DNA from 3 places in the Sphingomonas crusticola genome. Region 3 is predicted to be linked to each of the others. Evidence: predicted binding sites of a transcription regulator. Region 3 holds the regulator's gene; each other region holds the start of a gene.
The links. Region 3 encodes LexA, which represses DNA repair genes until DNA is damaged. Its sites were predicted from a motif close to GTTCCNCNCTTGTTCT; they were not measured.
Positions count from the first base shown of each region.

Region 1: a site for LexA is predicted at 3,726-3,741, ahead of DX905_RS08810 (MmcB family DNA repair protein). Genes of this name have one in related genera too.
Region 2: a site for LexA is predicted at 3,371-3,386, ahead of recA (recombinase RecA). Genes of this name have one in related genera too.

Region 1 is NZ_QTJP01000001.1:1,858,137-1,864,209, reverse strand. Features, by position in the region: gene DX905_RS08835 (transglycosylase domain-containing protein) at 1-545, shown strand, start outside; gene DX905_RS08830 (M48 family metallopeptidase) at 793-1,527, opposite strand; gene DX905_RS08825 (YcgN family cysteine cluster protein) at 1,531-1,962, opposite strand; gene DX905_RS08820 (SCO family protein) at 1,959-2,576, opposite strand; gene DX905_RS08815 (ankyrin repeat domain-containing protein) at 2,627-3,232, shown strand; gene DX905_RS08810 (MmcB family DNA repair protein) at 3,229-3,711, opposite strand; gene DX905_RS08805 (DUF1491 family protein) at 3,859-4,185, opposite strand; gene DX905_RS08800 (PTS sugar transporter subunit IIA) at 4,188-4,655, opposite strand; gene hpf (ribosome hibernation-promoting factor, HPF/YfiA family) at 4,704-5,276, opposite strand; gene dnaQ (DNA polymerase III subunit epsilon) at 5,341-6,045, opposite strand; gene coaE (dephospho-CoA kinase) at 6,053-6,073, opposite strand, start outside.
Region 2 is NZ_QTJP01000001.1:528,083-534,155, reverse strand. Features, by position in the region: gene smpB (SsrA-binding protein SmpB) at 24-506, shown strand; gene DX905_RS02560 (M13 family metallopeptidase) at 799-2,886, shown strand; gene DX905_RS02555 (response regulator) at 2,987-3,349, shown strand; gene recA (recombinase RecA) at 3,463-4,533, shown strand; gene DX905_RS02545 (hypothetical protein) at 4,692-5,087, shown strand; gene DX905_RS02540 (helix-turn-helix transcriptional regulator) at 5,084-5,275, shown strand; gene DX905_RS02535 (alpha/beta fold hydrolase) at 5,291-6,073, shown strand, end outside.
Region 3 is NZ_QTJP01000001.1:1,756,499-1,762,571, forward strand. Features, by position in the region: gene DX905_RS08295 (pirin family protein) at 1-373, shown strand, start outside; gene wrbA (NAD(P)H:quinone oxidoreductase) at 397-996, shown strand; gene DX905_RS08305 (alpha/beta hydrolase) at 1,078-2,016, opposite strand; gene DX905_RS08310 (DUF1697 domain-containing protein) at 2,137-2,652, opposite strand; gene DX905_RS08315 (VOC family protein) at 2,664-3,008, opposite strand; gene lexA (transcriptional repressor LexA) at 3,010-3,687, opposite strand; gene DX905_RS08325 (molybdopterin molybdotransferase MoeA) at 3,745-4,923, opposite strand; gene aac(6') (aminoglycoside 6'-N-acetyltransferase) at 4,920-5,360, opposite strand; gene moaC (cyclic pyranopterin monophosphate synthase MoaC) at 5,370-5,843, opposite strand; gene trpC (indole-3-glycerol phosphate synthase TrpC) at 5,840-6,073, opposite strand, start outside.

The DNA.
Region 1 (6,073 bases), 100 kb from region 3:
CGGTCAATACCGGCACCGCGCGCGCGGCCCAGATCGGGCGGCCGGTGGCGGGCAAGACCGGCACCACCTCCTCCAACAAGGACGGCTGGTTCCTGGGCTTCTCGTCGGGTCTGACGACCGGCGTGTGGATGGGCCGCGACGATGCCAAGCCGATCCCCGGCCTCCAGGGCGGCCGCAACCCGGCGCAGGCCTTCTCCGCCTACATGAAGGATGCGCTGCAGACCCGCCAGCCGCAGGAGTTCCAGACCGAGGTGACCTTGCCCGAATGGCAGCTCGAACCGGACGAGGAAGCCTATTTCGGCGATCCGGATCAGCAGGTCGGCGGGGATCCGGCGCTCATGCCCGACGACGCGCAGGATCCGGCCGTTCCGCCCGACGATGCCGGCGTGCCCGACGAGGAGCCGGCGCCCGCACCCGCGCCGACGCAGGCGCCGCGCCGTCCGGCACCGGCCGATCGCCCTCCGGCCAGCGCTCCCCGCCAGCCGCAGATCGATCAGCGCTGGCTCGACAACGTCCTGAGGGACCAGCCGCGCCAGCCGCGCTAGAGGCTCGTTCCTATTCCGCTCATGCCTAGTGGAGACCGAGTAGCGGCATAGCCGCATATCGAGCTTGAGCCGGTGCGCATTGCCCCCGGCAATTCCCAGCCATGTCCGGGGGACATGGCGTGCCTGCTTCACGCGTATCGAAGCAGCGGTGAGGCAATAGTGCTTCGATACGAGTCCTCGATACGGTCCTGCGGACCTACTCGGTCTCTACTCAGCATGAGCGGATAAAGGTGGGTAAACTGCGGAGTTACCGCCCCACCCGCTGTACTGCCGCGCCATGCGCCTTGAGCCAGGCGCGTTCCGTCTTGGGTGCACGCCCCAGCAGCTGTTCGACCGCCTGGTGGAATTCGGGTCCGTGATGCATGTGCAGGCGATGCGCGACCTCGTGCACGACCGTCGCCTCGCGCACCGCGGGCGGCATCAGGATCAGCCGCCAGCTATAGGCGATGTCCCCGCTCGACGAGCAGCTTCCCCAACGCGTGCGCGGATCGCCGATGCGCACGCGGCCAATCGTCACCCCCGCTCGCAGCGCGACCGCCCGCGTCTCCGCTTCCAGCGTCCGCGCCGCCTCGGCGCGCAACCAGCGTAGCACCCGGCCCGCCACCATCTCTTCCGGGCCGCCGACGATCAGTCGGTCGCCGTCGCGGCGGACCGTGCGCGATCCGGCAGGTTGCCAGTCGATGGTGAGCAGAGCTCCCTCAAGCGGGACCTGCGTACCGGGCCCGATCGGCGCAGACACCGGCAATTTGGCGAGGACCTGTTCGATCCAGGCGCGCTGGCCCTCCGCCCATAATAAAGCGGGCTTGAGCGCGGCGCGGCGCGGCAAGGTCAGCCGCACCGCGCCGTCGCGCGGATCGACTGCGAGCCGCATCCGCTTGGCTTGTGCCGAACGCCGCACCGTCAGCGGCCGGCTATGGCCGCCGCCGGAAAAGGTCAGCTCGGTCTCGGTCAGGCTGTCGCGCGGCGGCCGTGACAGGAACATCGCCTAGAGCTCGCGTTCGACGATATGGAGTTCGAGTTCGCCCGCGTCGACCTCCGACACGGTCCAGCCGCGGGTCGACATGCCCGCGGCATGAACCGTCTCGCGACTGCCGCTGATCAGATGATGCCAATCGTGGAGCGGCTTGCCCTCGAACACGAGCCGGTAGGCGCAGGTCGAGGGTAGCCATTCCAGCTCGTGAAGCTTGGAGGCGCTCAACTGTACGCAATCGGGCACGAAGCGCTTGCGATTGGGATAATCGCGGCACGATCCGTTGCGGCGGTCGAGCAGGCGGCAGGCGACGTTGGTGGGGTAGACCGCGCCCGTCTCCTCATCCTCCAATTTGTGCAGGCAGCATTTGCCGCAGCCATCACACAGCGATTCCCATTCGGGCCGGCTCATCTGCTCGAGCGTTTTTTCTTCCCAGAAGCGGGTCATATCACCCACTTTTCCAGCTCGGCCACCACCGCGTCGGCATTGGCATCGACCGGCAGCAGCTCGATCGGCTTGCCATGCGGATCGAACAGGATGGCGGTGCGCATATGATCCATCAGATAGCCGGACGCGCCCGCCGGAGCCGGCTGTTTGCTGTAGGTGGTCGCATATTCCTTGGCCACGGCGGCAATCTGGGCGTCGCTACCCGTCAGCCCGATCAGGCGCGGATGGAAAGCGCCGACGAACTGCTTGAGCGCGGCCGGGGTGTCGCGCGCGGGATCGACCGAGATGAAGATCGGCTGGACCTTGGCCGACCTTTTCGGATCGCTGGCATCGAACTGGCGCATCGCCTTGCCCAGCACCTGCATGTCGGTCGGGCAGGCATCGGGACAGAAAGTGTAACCGAAATAGACGATCCGATAGCGGCCCTCCAGCGCGGTGCTGGAGAAGCTTTTGCCGTCCTGATCGGTCAGCGTGAACGGGCCGCCGATACGCGCGCCGGCAAGCGGCGCCGTTTCCGGCGGCTGGCGGCTGCACGACGCCAGCGCCAATGAGGCAGCACCGCATGCCGCAAGTCCGAACGCCGCCAATGTCTTGTTCATGGTGTGCTTAGCCATGCTTTGCTATCAGGCCGCTGACAAGCGCAGCGAGCGACGGGGATACTCATATGGCATTGAAGAACGGCGTTTCCAGGGCGATGCTGTGCGGGCTCGCGCTCGCCTGGGCCGTGCCGGCGGCGGCGCAATTCTCCGACAGCTACAATTTCCTGAAGGCGGTGCGCGATGCCGATGGCGACAAGGCGACCGAGTTGCTCGCCAAGCCGGGCGCGCCCGTACTCAACACGCGCGATCCCAGCACCGGCGAGAGCGCGCTGCACATCGTCATCAAGCAGCATAATGACAATTGGGTCGCCTTCCTGCTGAGCAAGGGCGCGATTCCTGACCTCAAGGACCGCCAGGGCAATACGCCGCTGCATGTGGCGGCGCTGGCGGGGGACCCGACCGCGGCCAATTATCTGCTGCTGCAGCGGGCCAAGGTCGACGTCGTCAACAATAATGGCGAAACGCCGCTGATCCTGGCCGTGCATCGCAAGGATGTGGTGGTGGTGCGGCAGCTGGTGGAAGCCGGCGCCGATCCGAAGATCGCCGACACGATCGCGGGCAAGAGCGCGCTGGATTACGCCAATGACGATCCGCGCGGCGCGGCGCTGGTCAAGATCCTTTCCGATGCCAAGCCGGCGCCGAAGAAGGCCATTTCCGGCCCGGTCCGCTAGTCCAGGCCGGCCAGGCCGGGATCGAGCGACCCCAGCAGCCGCTGCGCCGCGCGGCGCGCGAACCGCAGCGTCTCGACCTTGCGCCGCGCGGCCGCGAGCGGCCGCACCTGCGGCGCGCGCAACATCTCCGCATCATAGCGGTCGGCGACGATCAGGCCGGCGATATCGGGCCGGAAATGCGGTTCATCGAACGGCTCCAGCGCAAAGCCGGCCGGCACCGCCCACAGGAAGCGGTCGCAATAATCGAGATATTCGTGCCACTTGCCGTCGCCCCGCAGATCGGCGCGCGAGCATTTGATCTCGACGATGGTGATGCAGCCCTTGGCGTCGATCGCCATGATGTCCGCTCGCCGGCCATTGCCGAGCGGCACTTCGCAAATCCCGACCAGATCCTGCCGCCACAGCAATCGCGCGACGCCGCGCGCGACATCGGCCGCGCATAAAGGCGCGTCGTCGAAGCAGTGAGGCAGGCTGGCCATGATTCGTTGAGATTAGAACAGGTCGGGAACGGGGGGAAGGCATGACAGATTGTCATCCGGGCTTGTTATCGTATCCATCCGACCACGCACGCGGGACGCTATGCGCGGTGGACCCCGGACCAAGCCCGGCGTGATGTTTAGGCTGAGCTAATTGGCAATATCCTCGACCAGCGTCATCGCCTCTGCGACGTCCAGTTCGATCACCCACAAGTCAGGATCCGTCCGCCGCCGACGGGCAATATAATCGCTGCGTTGATCGACATCTTCCGGGCCGGTGGGTGACCATCGATAGACGCCCGCCTCGTCCAGCCGCCGTTCGAGCAGATCGCCGGGCACGCCGCGTTCGGCCAGTTGGATCAGGATCGCGCCCGCGGTCGCATCGCCTTTGGCGAGCACCATGCCGTTGCCGCCCAGCTCCTCGGCGCGGCGGATCAGTGCGGATACGAGCATCCCGGCGGTAAGCCGGGGAGTCACGGTCAGGCCGCGTCGCGCGTGTCGGTGTGGGCGAACAAGGCGTAGAGCGCATCGGGTGAAGCGGCGCCGCGCAATTTGGCGACGAACGCCCGGTCGCGCAGCTTGCGGCTGACGCGCGCGAGCGCCTTGAGATGCTCAACCCCGGCATCGGGCGGCGACAGCAGCAAGAACACCAGATCGACCGGCATGCCGTCGATCGCCTGGAAATCGATCGGCGATGCCAGGCGGGCGACGAGGCCGGTCACATGATCGAGCCCGTCCATCTTGCCGTGCGGAATGGCGACCCCGCCGCCGAACCCGGTCGACCCCAGCCGTTCGCGTTCGAGCAGGCGCTCGACGATGACGCGCGCGTCCAGCCCGGTCAGCGTCGCGGCACTGGCCGCGAGCTGCTGGAAGAGGGCTTTCTTGTTGGGAGCGGCGACGCCGATGAGGGCGGCGTCGGGATTCAGCAGGTCGGAGAGATCGTCCATAATCTTACAAAGTCCGTCGAACAGATGGTCGTGCGGGGCGCGCCCGGATCAGGCGGCGCGCTGCGGTTCCACCCAGCCGATCGTGCCGTCGCCGCGCCGATACACCATATTGAACGCGCCGGTGCCCGAATTCTTGAACAGCAGGGCGTTGGTGTTGCGCAGGTCGAGCATCATGACCGCGTCGGACACGCTCGCCTCCGGCACGTCGACCCGCGTTTCGGCGACCACCGGCGGATGATCGCCGCCAATATCCTCTTCCTCCGCCGGTGGCTGGAAGACGGTATAGCCCGCGCTCGCCTCGATCTCGCCGGCCGCGGGCCCCGCATGGCGGCCCTTGAGGCGGCGCATATAGCGGCGCAGCTGGGTCTCGATCCGGTCGGCGGCCTGGTCGAAGGCAGGATGCGCCTCATTGCCCTGTCCGGCACCCTTCAGGATCACGCCCTGCATGACATGCGCGACGATATCGCACGAGAAGCTGTTGTGCGGACCCTGGCCGAACGTGACGTGGGCCGAGATCGAGCGGGAGAAATATTTCTCCGCCAGCGCCTGCAGCCGCTCCTCGACATGAACGCGCAGCGCATCGCCGGTATCGACCTGATGACCAGACACCCGGATATCCATAACATTCTCCTTACTCGGCGCTGGATGGGAAAGCGGCGCTTACAAGCCCCGCCGCTCGCCCGCGTCAACCCACGGCGGGGACGAGCTCCCACACCGGATCGACCAGCTTCTGGATAAACGCTGCGTGACGCGCCAGTTCCACGTCGCTCGCTTTATGCGGTCGAGCCGGACGCGCAATGCGCTGCACCGCCGCCGAGGCGACCGCGAACGAGACCGCCTCTTCGACCGCGCGCTCTTCGGCGAGCGAGAGGCCGATCTGCCGGCCACCGCACAATTCGACATAGACCTGCGTCAGCAGCTCCGCGTCGAGCAGCGCGCCATGCTTGATGCGCTGGCTGCGATCGACACCATAGCGCGTGCACAGCGCATCCAGGCTGTGCTTGGCGCCCGGGTGACGGCTGCGCGCCATCACCAGCGTGTCGATCATGCGGCTGAGGCAGATCGGGTCGCGCCCGCAATTGGCGAGCTCCCAGTTGAGGAAGCCGAAATCGAACGCGGCATTGTGCGCGACCAGGGGACTGTCGCCGAGGAATTGGATCAGGTCGTCGACGATCGCGTGGAAGCAGGGTTTGTCCGACAGGAAAGTCGCCGAGAGCCCATGCACCGCCTCCGCCTCGCTCGGCATGTGGCGCTCGGGATTGATATAAGCGTGGAACGAGCGGCCGGTCTCGCACCGGTTGAAAATCTCGACGCAGCCAATCTCGACCAGGCGATGGCCGTCATGCGGGCTGAGGCCCGTGGTTTCAGTGTCGAACACGATTTCGCGCATGGGCAGACTATCCGCTTATGCCGCGCGC
Region 2 (6,073 bases), 1.2 Mb from region 3:
AACATTCCCTACGTCGCCCCGGCATGGCCCGTCCGCGTCCCCCCGAATTCGACAAGAAGAAGGTCGTCGCCGAGAACCGGCGCGCGCGCTTCGAATATTTCCTCGAGGATTTCTTCGAGGCGGGCATTGCCCTGACCGGGACTGAGGTGAAGGCGCTACGCTTCGGCGAGGGCTCGATCGCGGAGGCCTATGCCGAGGTCAAGAATGGTCAGGTCAGCCTGATCAACGCCAACATCCCGGAATATAGTCACGGGAATCGCCTCAATCACGAGCCCAAGCGCCCGCGCAAATTGCTGCTGCACGAACGCGAGATCGAGAAGATGCACACGGGCGTCAGCCGCGAGGGCATGACGCTCATTCCGATGGCGGTCTATTTCAACAGCCGCGGCCGCGCCAAGGTCGAGCTCGCGCTCGCCAAGGGCAAGAAGCTGCACGACAAGCGCGAGACGATGAAGGATCGCGACTGGAAGCGCGACCAGGCCCGCCTGATGCGCGACCGCGGCTGAGCCTTCGTGCCTACGCACGCCGGGTCTTTACCGACATAAACCGACCTGGCCCGCAGCCTTGACAAATGTACGCAAATAGCGTACGACACGGCGCGACCAGGTCTGCATGCGATATATCGCATGCATGCCACTCCCTAATGTGCCATCAAGTTCGAATCTGGTGTTTTTTTTAAAACGACCGCTAAGCGGCACGCAGATCCAGCCCCTCGAATCTTTGGGAAAGGGGCTTTGCGCGCGGCGGCAGAGGCGTTAACCCGCTGGCAATAGGCCGATTTTATAAGGTTTGTCCCGAATGGTTTCCAAGTCTCTCTTCCTGCTTGCCGCCAGCATGTTCGCTTTGTCCGCCGCCGTCGCAGCGCCGCCTGCCGAAAATGCCAAGAAGCCGGTCGGCGCCGCAGTAGGCCCGGTCGCGAGCCAGCAGGCTGCGCTTGGCGCGGACAAGCCGCAGATCGGCACGTTCGGCTTCGATGAGGCAGGGATGGATCGCAGCGTCGCGCCTGGGGACGATTTCTACGCCTTCGCCAACGGCACCTGGACCAAGGTTACCGAGATCCCGGCCGACCGCTCCAATTATGGTGCGTTCGCGGTGCTGGACGATCTGTCGGTATCGCGCACGCGCGGCATCCTCGATGCGGCTGCCAAGGATCCCAATTCCAAGATCGGCGCGCTTTATACGAGCTTCATGGATGAAGACGCGATCGAGGCGAAGGGCTTCGATCCGATCAAGAGCGATATCGCCGCGATCAAGGGGATCGGCTCCAAGTCGGATTATGCCCGTGCGCTCGGCCTTGCCCTGCGCAACGGCGTGCGCGGTCCGATCGCGGCCTATGTGTCGCTCGACGACAAGGATCCGGATCGTCCGACCATCCAGGTCGCGCAGTCCGGCCTGGGTCTGCCCGACCGCGATTATTATCTGAAGACCGACGCCCCGATCGTCGCCGCCCGCAAGGCCTATGTCGATTATCTTACCCAATTGTTCAGCCTGACGGGCGAGCCCAATGGCGCCGCCCGCGCTCAGGCGATCGTCGATTTCGAGGGCAGGCTCGCGCAGATCCACTGGACCCGCGTGGAAAGCCGCGATTCCGACAAGACCTACAACGTCTGGACGCGCGCCGACTTCGACAAGAACGCCCCCGGTTTCGATTGGGCGGCCTATCTCGGTGCCGCCGGCCTCAACGGCGACAATCATTATCTCGTCGCGCAGCCCAGTGCGGTCATCGCTTCGGCCAAGTTGATCGCTGACGCACCGCTGCCGTTGCTCAAGGATTATCTGCTCGCACACACGATCGACGAGGCGGCGCCGTGGCTGTCGCGGCGCTTCGTCGACGCCAATTTCGGGTTCGAAGGCACGACGCTTTCGGGCACGCCTCAGAACCAGGCGCGCTGGAAGCGCGGCGTTGACCTGGTCAAGAATGCGATGGGCGAGGATGTCGGCCAGGCCTATGTCGCCAAATATTTCCCGCCTGAAACCAAGGCAGCGGCCGACCGGCTCGTCAAGAATATCATCGCCGCGATGGATCGCCGCCTGCAGACGCTCGCCTGGATGGACCCGGCGACCCGCCAGCAGGCGCGCGCCAAGCTCGCCGCCTTCACGCCCAAGATCGGCTATCCGGATCATTGGCGGGACTATTCGGGCCTGACGGTCGCCCGCGACGACCTCTACGGCAACGTTAAGCGCTCAAACGAATTCGACTGGCAATATGGCTTGAGCAAGCTCGGCAAGCCCGCCGACCGGCGTGAGTGGGGCATGACCCCGATGGAGATCAACGCCTACGCCAACCCGGTGTGGAACGAGATCGTCTTCCCGGCCGCGATCCTGCAACCGCCTTTCTTCGATCCGCACGCCGATCCGGCGGTCAATTACGGCGGTATCGGTGCGGTGATCGGCCATGAGCTGAGCCACCATTTCGACGATCAGGGCCGTAAATATGACAAGACCGGGCGCCTGACCGATTGGTGGACGCCGCAGGACGTAACGCGCTTCACGGCGCTCACCGACAAGCTCGTCAAGGAATATGACGCATACGAACCGCTGCCGGGCATGCATGTCCAGGGCGCGCTGACGCTGGGCGAGAATATGGCCGACCTGGCCGGCCTGACGGTCGCGCTCGACGCCTATCATGCCTCGCTTAACGGCAAGCCAGCTCCGGTGATCGACGGGATGACCGGCGACCAGCGTTTCTATCTCGGCTGGGCGCAGGTGTGGCGCCGCTCCTATCGCGAGGCCAATTTGCGCCAGCGCCTGCTGACCGACCCGCATTCGCCTTCGGTCCAGCGTACGTGGATCGTGCGTAACCTCCAGCCCTGGTACGACGCATACAAGCCGGTGCCGACCGCCAAGATGTACCTGACGCCGGAGCAGCGGGTGCTCGTCTGGTAAGCATGGTCGCGGGCGCGGCGGCCGGCCGCGCCCGTCCCATCTCGTTTCGGACGGCGAATCCATCTAGGCGTGCGCCTTCGGGCTCATTATGGGGCGCGGAATGACCGAACCCTTGTCCGTCCTCGTCATTGAGGATGAACCGCTCATCGCGATGATGATCGAGGATTTTATCGATATGCTGGGCCACAGGCTCGCCGGCGCCTGCGACAGCGTGGCCGGCGCCCTGGTCAAGGTGGAGGAGGGCGGCTTCGACGTCGCGATCCTCGACGTCAATCTGCGTGACGGCGCCTGCTGGCCGGTCGCGGACGCGCTGAAGGCGCGCGACATACCGTTCGTGCTGGCAAGCGGCGGTCATGTCGAGCCGCCGCCGGCGGCCCATGCCGATGCGCTGCAGCTCGCCAAACCCTTCACACTTGATGGCGTGCAGAACGTCCTGGCCACCATTCCGGCGCGCGCCTCCTGACGGCGCTCGCCGACGAACGAAGTTCTCCTCTTGTTCTAGCGGAACATTCCGTGTACAAAGCCTTCACGCGTTGAACGTGCGAAAGACTTCCTCTAGCGACAAGGGCTTGGGACATGGCGGCTTCTCTGAAGGTGATCAACGGCGATATGGCTAGCACGAGCGAACGGCAAAAGGCGCTCGACGCCGCACTGGCGCAGATCGACCGCGCCTTCGGCAAAGGCTCGGCAATGAAGCTGGGCAGCCGCGAGAAGATCGAGATCGAGGCGATCTCGACCGGTAGTCTCGGACTCGACATCGCACTCGGCATCGGCGGCTTGCCGCGTGGCCGCGTGGTGGAAATTTACGGTCCGGAAAGCTCGGGCAAGACCACGCTAGCGCTCCATGCCATCGCCGAAGCGCAGAAGGCGGGGGGCACCGCCGCGTTCATCGATGCGGAACATGCGCTCGACCCGGGCTATGCCAAGAAGCTTGGCGTCGACATCGACAATCTGATCGTGTCGCAGCCGGACACGGGCGAACAGGCGCTGGAGATCACCGATACGTTGGTGCGCTCGAATGCGATCGACGTGCTGGTGATCGATTCGGTCGCTGCGCTCGTTCCCCGTGCGGAAATCGAGGGCGAGATGGGCGACAGCCACGTCGGCTTGCAGGCGCGCCTGATGAGCCAGGCGCTGCGCAAGATCACCGGGTCGATCTCCCGCTCGCGCACTTTGGTCATTTTCATCAATCAGATCCGCATGAAGATCGGTGTGATGTACGGCAATCCGGAGACCACCACCGGCGGTAATGCGCTCAAATTCTATGCCTCGGTCCGGCTCGACATCCGCCGCACAGGGCAGATCAAGGATCGTGACGATATTGTCGGCAACACCACCCGCGTGAAGGTGGTCAAAAACAAGGTCGCGCCGCCGTTCAAGCAGGTCGAGTTCGACATCATGTATGGCGAAGGCGTGTCCAAGGTTGGCGAAATCCTCGATCTCGGCGTCAAGGCCGGGCTGGTCGAGAAATCGGGCGCCTGGTTCAGCTATGACAGCATCCGCATCGGCCAGGGCCGCGAGAATGCGAAAGTCTATCTGCGCGAGAATGCCGAAGTCTGCGCCCGCCTCGAAAAGGCGATCCGCGCCAACGTGGCCGAGGTCGCCGAGAAGATGATCACCGGCCCGGAGGCGGACGACGACGCGTAAATATCATCGTCTTTGTTGGAGTTTGAAGGCGCGGAACCCACCGGTTCCGCGCCTTCATTAGCATTAGGCAAGCAGCAACGACATTTTGACAAGCACACTTGACAGGCTGCCGCCCTGCGTGAGACAAGCTACCTTGTCATAAGGACAAGGAAACTTTCATGCGCCAACATTCCAGCAACCCCGCCCAACGCCGCTATCACCTGCGCATCGGAGCAGCGATGGGGCTCTACATCATCATGATAGCATTCGAACATCGGCTGTTCGACGCGGCAGCGCCCTCCACACGCTATTTGCTTGCAGCATTGCCCGCGCTGCCGGTCATGGCCTGTTTCGCCATCATGGGACGCTATCTCGTCGAGGAGAAAGACGAATATATCCGGATGCAGGTCGCGGTTCAGTCGCTGTGGGCGACAGGCATCATGCTCTCGGTCGCGACCTTGTGGGGCTTCCTGGAGGATGCGGGCGTACCGCATGTGCCGATGTTCTACGTCGCGGTTGGTTGGTTTGCCGCGCTCGGCCTCGTCGCCTGTGTCCAGAGGGTAAGGGGCGCATGAAGAACCGTCTCAAAGTCCTCCGCGCTGAGCGCGACTGGAACCAGGCGGACCTCGCCGATCGGCTCGAAGTATCGCGCCAAAGCGTCAACGCGATCGAGACAGGCAAATATGACCCGTCGCTTCCGCTCGCTTTCCGCATCGCCCGCCTGTTCGATCTGCCAATCGAGCACATCTTTTCAGACGTCTAACAAGGGAGAAACATCATGCCCTTTCGCTTCAAAATCTACCTGGCGGCGTTGCTCAGCGTGCAACTGATCCATCCCGGCATCATGGGGAAATTCACTCGCGATTTTGCCGCGTCGGCGGCGGTGCCGTTTACGGCGCCCGGCTCCGATCGGATCACCGTGTCCGTTACAGGCAAGGGGCCCGACATCATTCTCATTCCGGGGCTTGCCGGTTCGGCGCATGTCTGGGACGCCGCCGTCAGCCATCTCGCGCCGACGCATCGGGTCCATGTCGTGCAGGTCGCGGGCTTTGGCGGCACACCCGCCGGCGGCAATGCGAGCGGACCGGTGTTGGAGCCGACCGTCGCCGCAATCCACGCTTATATCGCGGCCAACCATCTGCAGGGCGCAGCCGTGATCGGTCACTCGCTCGGCGGGCTCATGGCGATGAAACTCGCTATCGATCACCCGGGCGATGCCAGCCGGATCATGATCGTGGATTCGCTGCCCTTCATCGGCATGATGTTCGGGCCCCAGGCGAATGTCGCCATGGTCGCCCCGCAAGCTGCGGCGCTGCGCGACCAGATCATCGCAGGCACGCAACAGGCTTATGCCGCGGCCGAGCCGCAGCAAATGGCTCGGCTGATCAAAAGTCACAATGCCGAGGCTGATGCCGCGATCGCCGCTGCTTCTGCCTCCGATTACAAGGTAGTGGCAGCGGCGCTGTACGACGACATGACGACCGACGTCCGGCCGGACCTCCCCAAGATAACGGTGCCGGTGACGATCCTTTATCCGTGGGACCCGACGAGCGGAATGCCG
Region 3 (6,073 bases):
GACCACCCGGCTGTTCCAGATCTGGATCATGCCGAGTCAGCGCGGCGGCAAGCCGAGCTGGGGCGCGCGGCCGTTCCCCAAGGGCGATCGCTCGGGCAAGTTCGTGACGCTGGCGTCCGGCTTTGCCGAAGATGGCGAGGCGCTGCCGATCCGGACCGAGGCCCGCGTGCTCGGCGCGACGCTCAAGAAGGGCGAAACCACCGATTATGCGCTCGGCGCCGACCGCCACGCTTATCTCGTGCCGGCCACCGGCAAGATCGAGATTAACGGCGTGGCCGCCAATGCCCGCGACGGCGTTGCCATCAGAGACACCGAAATACTGTCGGTCACCGCGCTCGAAGATGCCGAGCTGGTGATGGTCGACGCCGCCTAAACCGCTTCCCAGGGAGATTGAAGATGAGCAAGGTTCTGGTCCTGTATTATTCGAGCTACGGCCATATCGAGCAGATGGCGCAGGCGGTGGCCGAGGGTGCCCGCGAGACCGGCGCCACGGTCGACATCAAGCGCGTGCCCGAAACGGCGCCCGAGGAGGTCGCCAGGGCGGCGCATTTCAAGCTGGATCAGGCAGCGCCGATCGCCAGCGTCGGCGATCTCGCTGACTATGATGCGATCATCCTGGGCGTGCCGACCCGCTTCGGCCGCCTGCCATCGCAGATCGCCGCCTTCCTCGACCAGGCCGGCGGGCTGTGGGCGAGCGGCAAGCTCAACGGCAAGGTCGGATCGGCCTTTGCCTCGACCGCGAGCCAGCATGGCGGGCAGGAGACGACCTTGTTCTCGGCCATCACCAATCTGCTCCACTTCGGCATGGTGATCGTGGGCCTGCCGTACAGCTTCGGCGGCCAGATGGGCCTGAGCGAGATTCATGGCGGCACGCCTTATGGCGCGACGACCATCGCTGCCGGCGACGGCAGCCGCCAGCCGAGCCAGGTCGAACTCGATGGCGCCCGCTTTCAGGGCAAGCATGTCGCCGAGATCGCCAACAAGCTGTTTGCTTAAGCGTTAGAGGCCGGGTGCCCCCCTTCCCGGCCTCGCTCCCTCGTCGCCCCGCGCAAGCGGGGCGGCGAGGCGAATTCCCCGTCAGCCGATGAAGCCATGCGTCTGGGCGAAGGCGAGGAACAGGTCGGGCCACCGCGCCGCGCTATTGGTCTGCGGGAGGCGTAAGCCGAACCCGTGACCACCCTTTTCGAAGACATGCAGTTCGGCAGGGATATGCGCGGCGCGTAGCGCCCCGAACATCGCCAGGCTGTTCTCGACCGGCACGACATCGTCATCCACGGCATGGACGAGGATGGTCGGCGGGGTGCCCGCGCCGACGGTGCGATCGGGTGAATATGCCGCAACGTCCGCCGCCGCCGGCGCCTTGCCGAGCAGTTCGTCGCGCGAGCCGGGATGCGCATGTTCGCCCATGCTGATGACCGGATAGAGCAATGCCGCGACATCGGGGCGCGCCGACAGCCGGTCGGCGGCGTCGACTGGCTCGTAGACGGAAGCCGCATGGCGAACGGCGAGCGATGCGGCAACATGGCCGCCCGCGGAAAAGCCCATTACTGCCACCCGCTCGGGATTGATCTGAAAACCGGCCGCATGCGCGCGGACCAGCCGGATCGCGCGCTGCGCATCCTGCAGCGGCACGTCGGCGCGATGCGCCCAGCCGCCGCCCGGCAGGCGATACCGCAGCACGAAGGCGGTGATGCCGCGTGCATTCAGCCAGCGTGCGGTCTCGTAGCCCTCCTTGTCGGTAACCACGAGGTGATAGCCGCCCCCGGGCACGAGGAGCACCGCATTGCCGTTCGGTCGTTGAGGGCGGAACACGGTGATGGTGGGACGCGCAATCTGCTCGGCATAGCGATCGTGCGGCTGGCCTGCGGTCGCACGCTCGATAAAGCGCTCCGGCGGCAGGGTGGCCGGGGCGCCGGGCGGCAATGCCGGCCACAGCGGCAGGATCTCGGTCGGATCACCGGGAACTGGGCCGGCCGCCACCCCCACCGATGCGCTCGCCGCAGCAAGAATCAGCACGTTTCTCCGGTCTATCAAGACGCCTCTCTCTTTTCGGGGAGAATGACGGCGTAACCCGGTCGAGGCAATAAGACGGTGCGGGGCGCCGCGCATTCCCCGGACTGGATGTCCGCGACGGACTTAGCCGAGCGCGGCCGCCATTTCCGCCAGCTTGGCAATGGTGTTCATGTTGCGCGCTGTACCGGTTTTGGCGGCCGGGATCGCCAGCCGCGAGTCCGCCATGCCGTCGCCGTAGAAAATGTAGATTGCGCGCTTGCCCAGCCGCATCTCCTCATCCTTGACGTTCTTGGCGCTCGCGAGAGCATCGCCTGGGATCGGTTGGTCCACGAACAACGCAACCGTGCGATTGCCCGGCTTGTCGGCAAACGGATTGTGCGCGAGCGTTTCCGCCATTTCCGCCGCCGTTCTGACCAGCACACCCACGCGCTTGCCGGCATAGGCTTCAAGCGGGGCCTCGATCGACGCGCGCACGGCCGCTTCGGATTTGTCGCTGGTGAAGACAACATTACCGCTGGCGATATAGGTGCGCACCTGCGCCAGACCGGCCGCCTCGCACATGGCCTTCAGTTCCGTCATCGGCAGCTTGCCGGTGCCGCCGACATTCACCGCACGCAATAGGGCGACATAGGCAGTCACTTTTGCCTCCCTCAATCGGGTTTGTGCGCCGCCAGTTCGTTGCCGTCGGGATCGCGGAAATGGAAGCGGTGCCCGCCGGGGAAAGCGAAGATCGGCCGGGTGACCGCGCCGCCCGCCGCCTCGACCGCAGCCAGCGCCGCCTCCAGATCCGCGACCTGGATCACGATCAGCGGCGCCTGCGTCTGTTCGGCCGGGTCCGCTTGCAGCCCGATATCGACGTCACCCGTCAAGGTGCACGCATAGGTCGGGCCGAAGCCGGTCATGGTCCAGCCGAAGGCCGCGCTATAAAAGGCCTGTGCCGCGGTGACGTCCGCAACGGGCAGCTCCAGAAAGTCCGGACGCGGCAGATCGGCCATGTCAGTAGCGCCGCAGCAGGCCGGCGAGTTTGCCCTGGATCCGCACCTGACCCGGACGATAACGCTGCGGATCGTAGCTGCGATTGGCCGGATCGAGCCGGATCATCGAGCCTTCGTGGCGGAAATATTTGAGCGTCGCTTCGCTATCGTCGATCAACGCGACCACGATCTCGCCGTCGCGTGCGCTCTCAGCCTTGCGCACCAAAGCATAATCGCCGTCGAGGATGCCCGCCTCGACCATCGAATCGCCCGAAACCTCCAGCGCATAATGTTCGCCCGGCCCGAGCAGCGCCGCCGGCACCGACAGGCTATTCTGCCCCTCGAGCGCCTCGATCGGCATGCCCGCGGCGATGCGGCCGTGCAGCGGCAGTTCGAGCACGTCGTTGGCGGCAGGCGGCATCACGCGCGACGGCGGGGTCGCGACATTCGCCTTGGCCGGGGTCGCCGTTCCGGTCGTCTTGATCTGATCGGGCAGGCGCAGGATTTCGAGCGCACGTGCACGATTGGGCAGACGGCGGATGAAATTGCGCTCTTCCAATGCCGAGATCAGGCGATGAACGCCCGACTTGGATTTAAGGTCGAGCGCGTCCTTCATCTCCTCGAACGAGGGCGACACTCCCGTCTCGTTGAGACGGTCGTTGATGAAGCAGAGCAGCTCATGTTGCTTGCGGGTCAGCACAGCGTTTCCCCTAGGAAGGAACGTACAGGGAACGTGTAGGAAACGTTGTGATATCTGTCAAGCGACGCGCAGAATATCCACAAGTTCATCCACAGCGGCAGGATGTGCGCCGGCCGGGCGAACGATCAATGCGTCGGCCAGTGTCAGCGCTGCGACGGCACCGCTGTCCTGCCTGGAGAGGGGGCGGGCACGGCCATCGACCATGATCGCGCGAATATAATCGTCGCGCTGGCCGACCGCCGGCAGCGGGGCATCGAGCGGCACGGGGGCGGTTTTGGGGATCGGATCGCGCGCGCCGCCGAGGTGGGCGAGCAAGGGCAGCAGGAAAAGATGGGCAGTCACGAATGCCGACATCGGGTTGCCGGGCAGTCCCAGCACGAGCGCTCCGCCCAGCCGTCCGGCGAACAGCGGCTTGCCCGGCCGCATCGCGATCTTCCAGAAGTCGAGCGCGGCCCCCGCCTCGAGCAGCGCCGGGCGCACCAGATCATGATCGCCGACCGATGCACCGCCAATCGTGACGATGATGTCGGCCTCATGCCCGGTCAGGGCGGCTACGAGGGCATCGAGCCGGTCCGGCACCAGCCCCGCATCTATAACATCGGCAACGTCGGCGATCATGGCCTGCAGCATCACGCCGTTCGATGCCGGAAGCATCACGCCTTCGGCCGGCGCGCCGGGTGGAACCAGCTCGTCTCCCGTTGAGATCAGGGTCACACGCGGGCGACGCCGGACCGCCAGGCTGCCGTGACCGCCCATCGCCGCCGCGGCGATGCGCCCCGCCGTGAGCCGCTCGCCCGCCGAGACCAATGCGGCGCCCTCGAAGAAATCCGATCCGCGGCAACGAACATGCGCGCCCTGGCGTGGCGGTCCTTCCCCCGCCAATTGCAACAGGTCCGCATCGCGGACGGCTTCCTCCTGGATCAGGACGGTGTCGGCGCCCTGTGGCATCGGCGCGCCGGTGAAGATTCGGGCCGCTTCGCCCACGTCCACAGCGCGATCGCTTCCGGCGCCGGCCCGGCTTTCGCCGACCATCTGCCACGGCCCGGGAAGATCGGCGAAGCGGATGGCATAGCCGTCCATCGCAGAGAGATCGGCAGCGGGTTGCGTGCGGCGCGCGACGACGTCTTCGGCGGCCCAGCGGCCGGCCGCCTCGACCAGAGCCAGCGTCTCGATCGGCAGCGGCGGCGCCAGCGCCAATAGCCGCGCCTGGGCCTCCGCGACCGGCAGCAGGTTCATGCCAGCGCCTGCCGGAAATAGACGACGCGCTCGGTCTCGATGAACCCCAAGGCCGCGTGAAAGGCGTGGCTGGCGCGATTTTCGAGCAGCGCGTCGGATGCATATTCGCGACATCCTTGCCGATGAGCCCAGGCGATCACTGCCTCGTTGAGCTGGCGGCCAACGCCCTGCCGCCGCACATGCGGCGCTACATAGATGCCCTCCAGAAAGGCGACGGGCGAGGTTTCGCAGCCGTTGACATAATCGTGGCGGATGGAGGCTTCCGCGAAGCCGACCACGGCGCTTTCGTCGAGCGCGAGCCAGGCGAGCTTGCCTGCCCCGGGATCGACCAGGATGGCATCGATTTCCTCAGCCATCGCTCCGGCATCCTCGTCCGGCCATAAAGCGAGGCGCAGCGCCAGCCATGCGTCGCGCGTTGCGTGCGATGCGCCTTCTATCCGCACGGCTTAGCCCTCCGCGTGCCAGTCCCCGGATCGGCCGCCCGATTTGGCGAGCAACCGTACCGGACCGATGACCATGCTGCGGTCGATCGCCTTGGCCATGTCGTAGAGCGTCAGCAACGCGACCGACACGGCGGTAAGCGCCTCCATCTCCACGCCCGTCTGTCCGGTGGTCGCAACGGTCGCGCTGCAATCCACGCCGGTGTCGGCAAAACTCAGTTCAACGCTGACCGAGGAAATCGGCAGCGGATGGCACAGCGGGATCAGCTCGGACGTGCGCTTCGCCGCCATGATCCCGGCGACGCGCGCGACGGCGAGCGCATCGCCCTTGGCGAGTGCTCCCGCCTTCATCGCCGACAGCGCCTGTTCGGACATGGCAATATGGCCCACCGCCGTGGCTTCGCGTCGCGTTACATCCTTGGCCGAGACGTCGACCATGTGCGCAGCACCCGCCTCGTCGAGGTGAGTCAGCCTTGTCATGCCGCCAACAAGGCGCGCGTCGCCGCCTCGACATCCGGTTGCCGCATCAGGCTCTCGCCGACCAGAAATGCGCGTACGCCGTGCGCGGCCATCGCTTCCAGATCGGCATGGCTGGCGATGCCGCTTTCCGCGACGAACAAGCATTCTGGGGGAGCGCGCGCGACCAACTCATAGGTCCGCGCGAAATCGACCGAGAAATCGCGCAAATCGCGATTATTGGCTCCGATCAG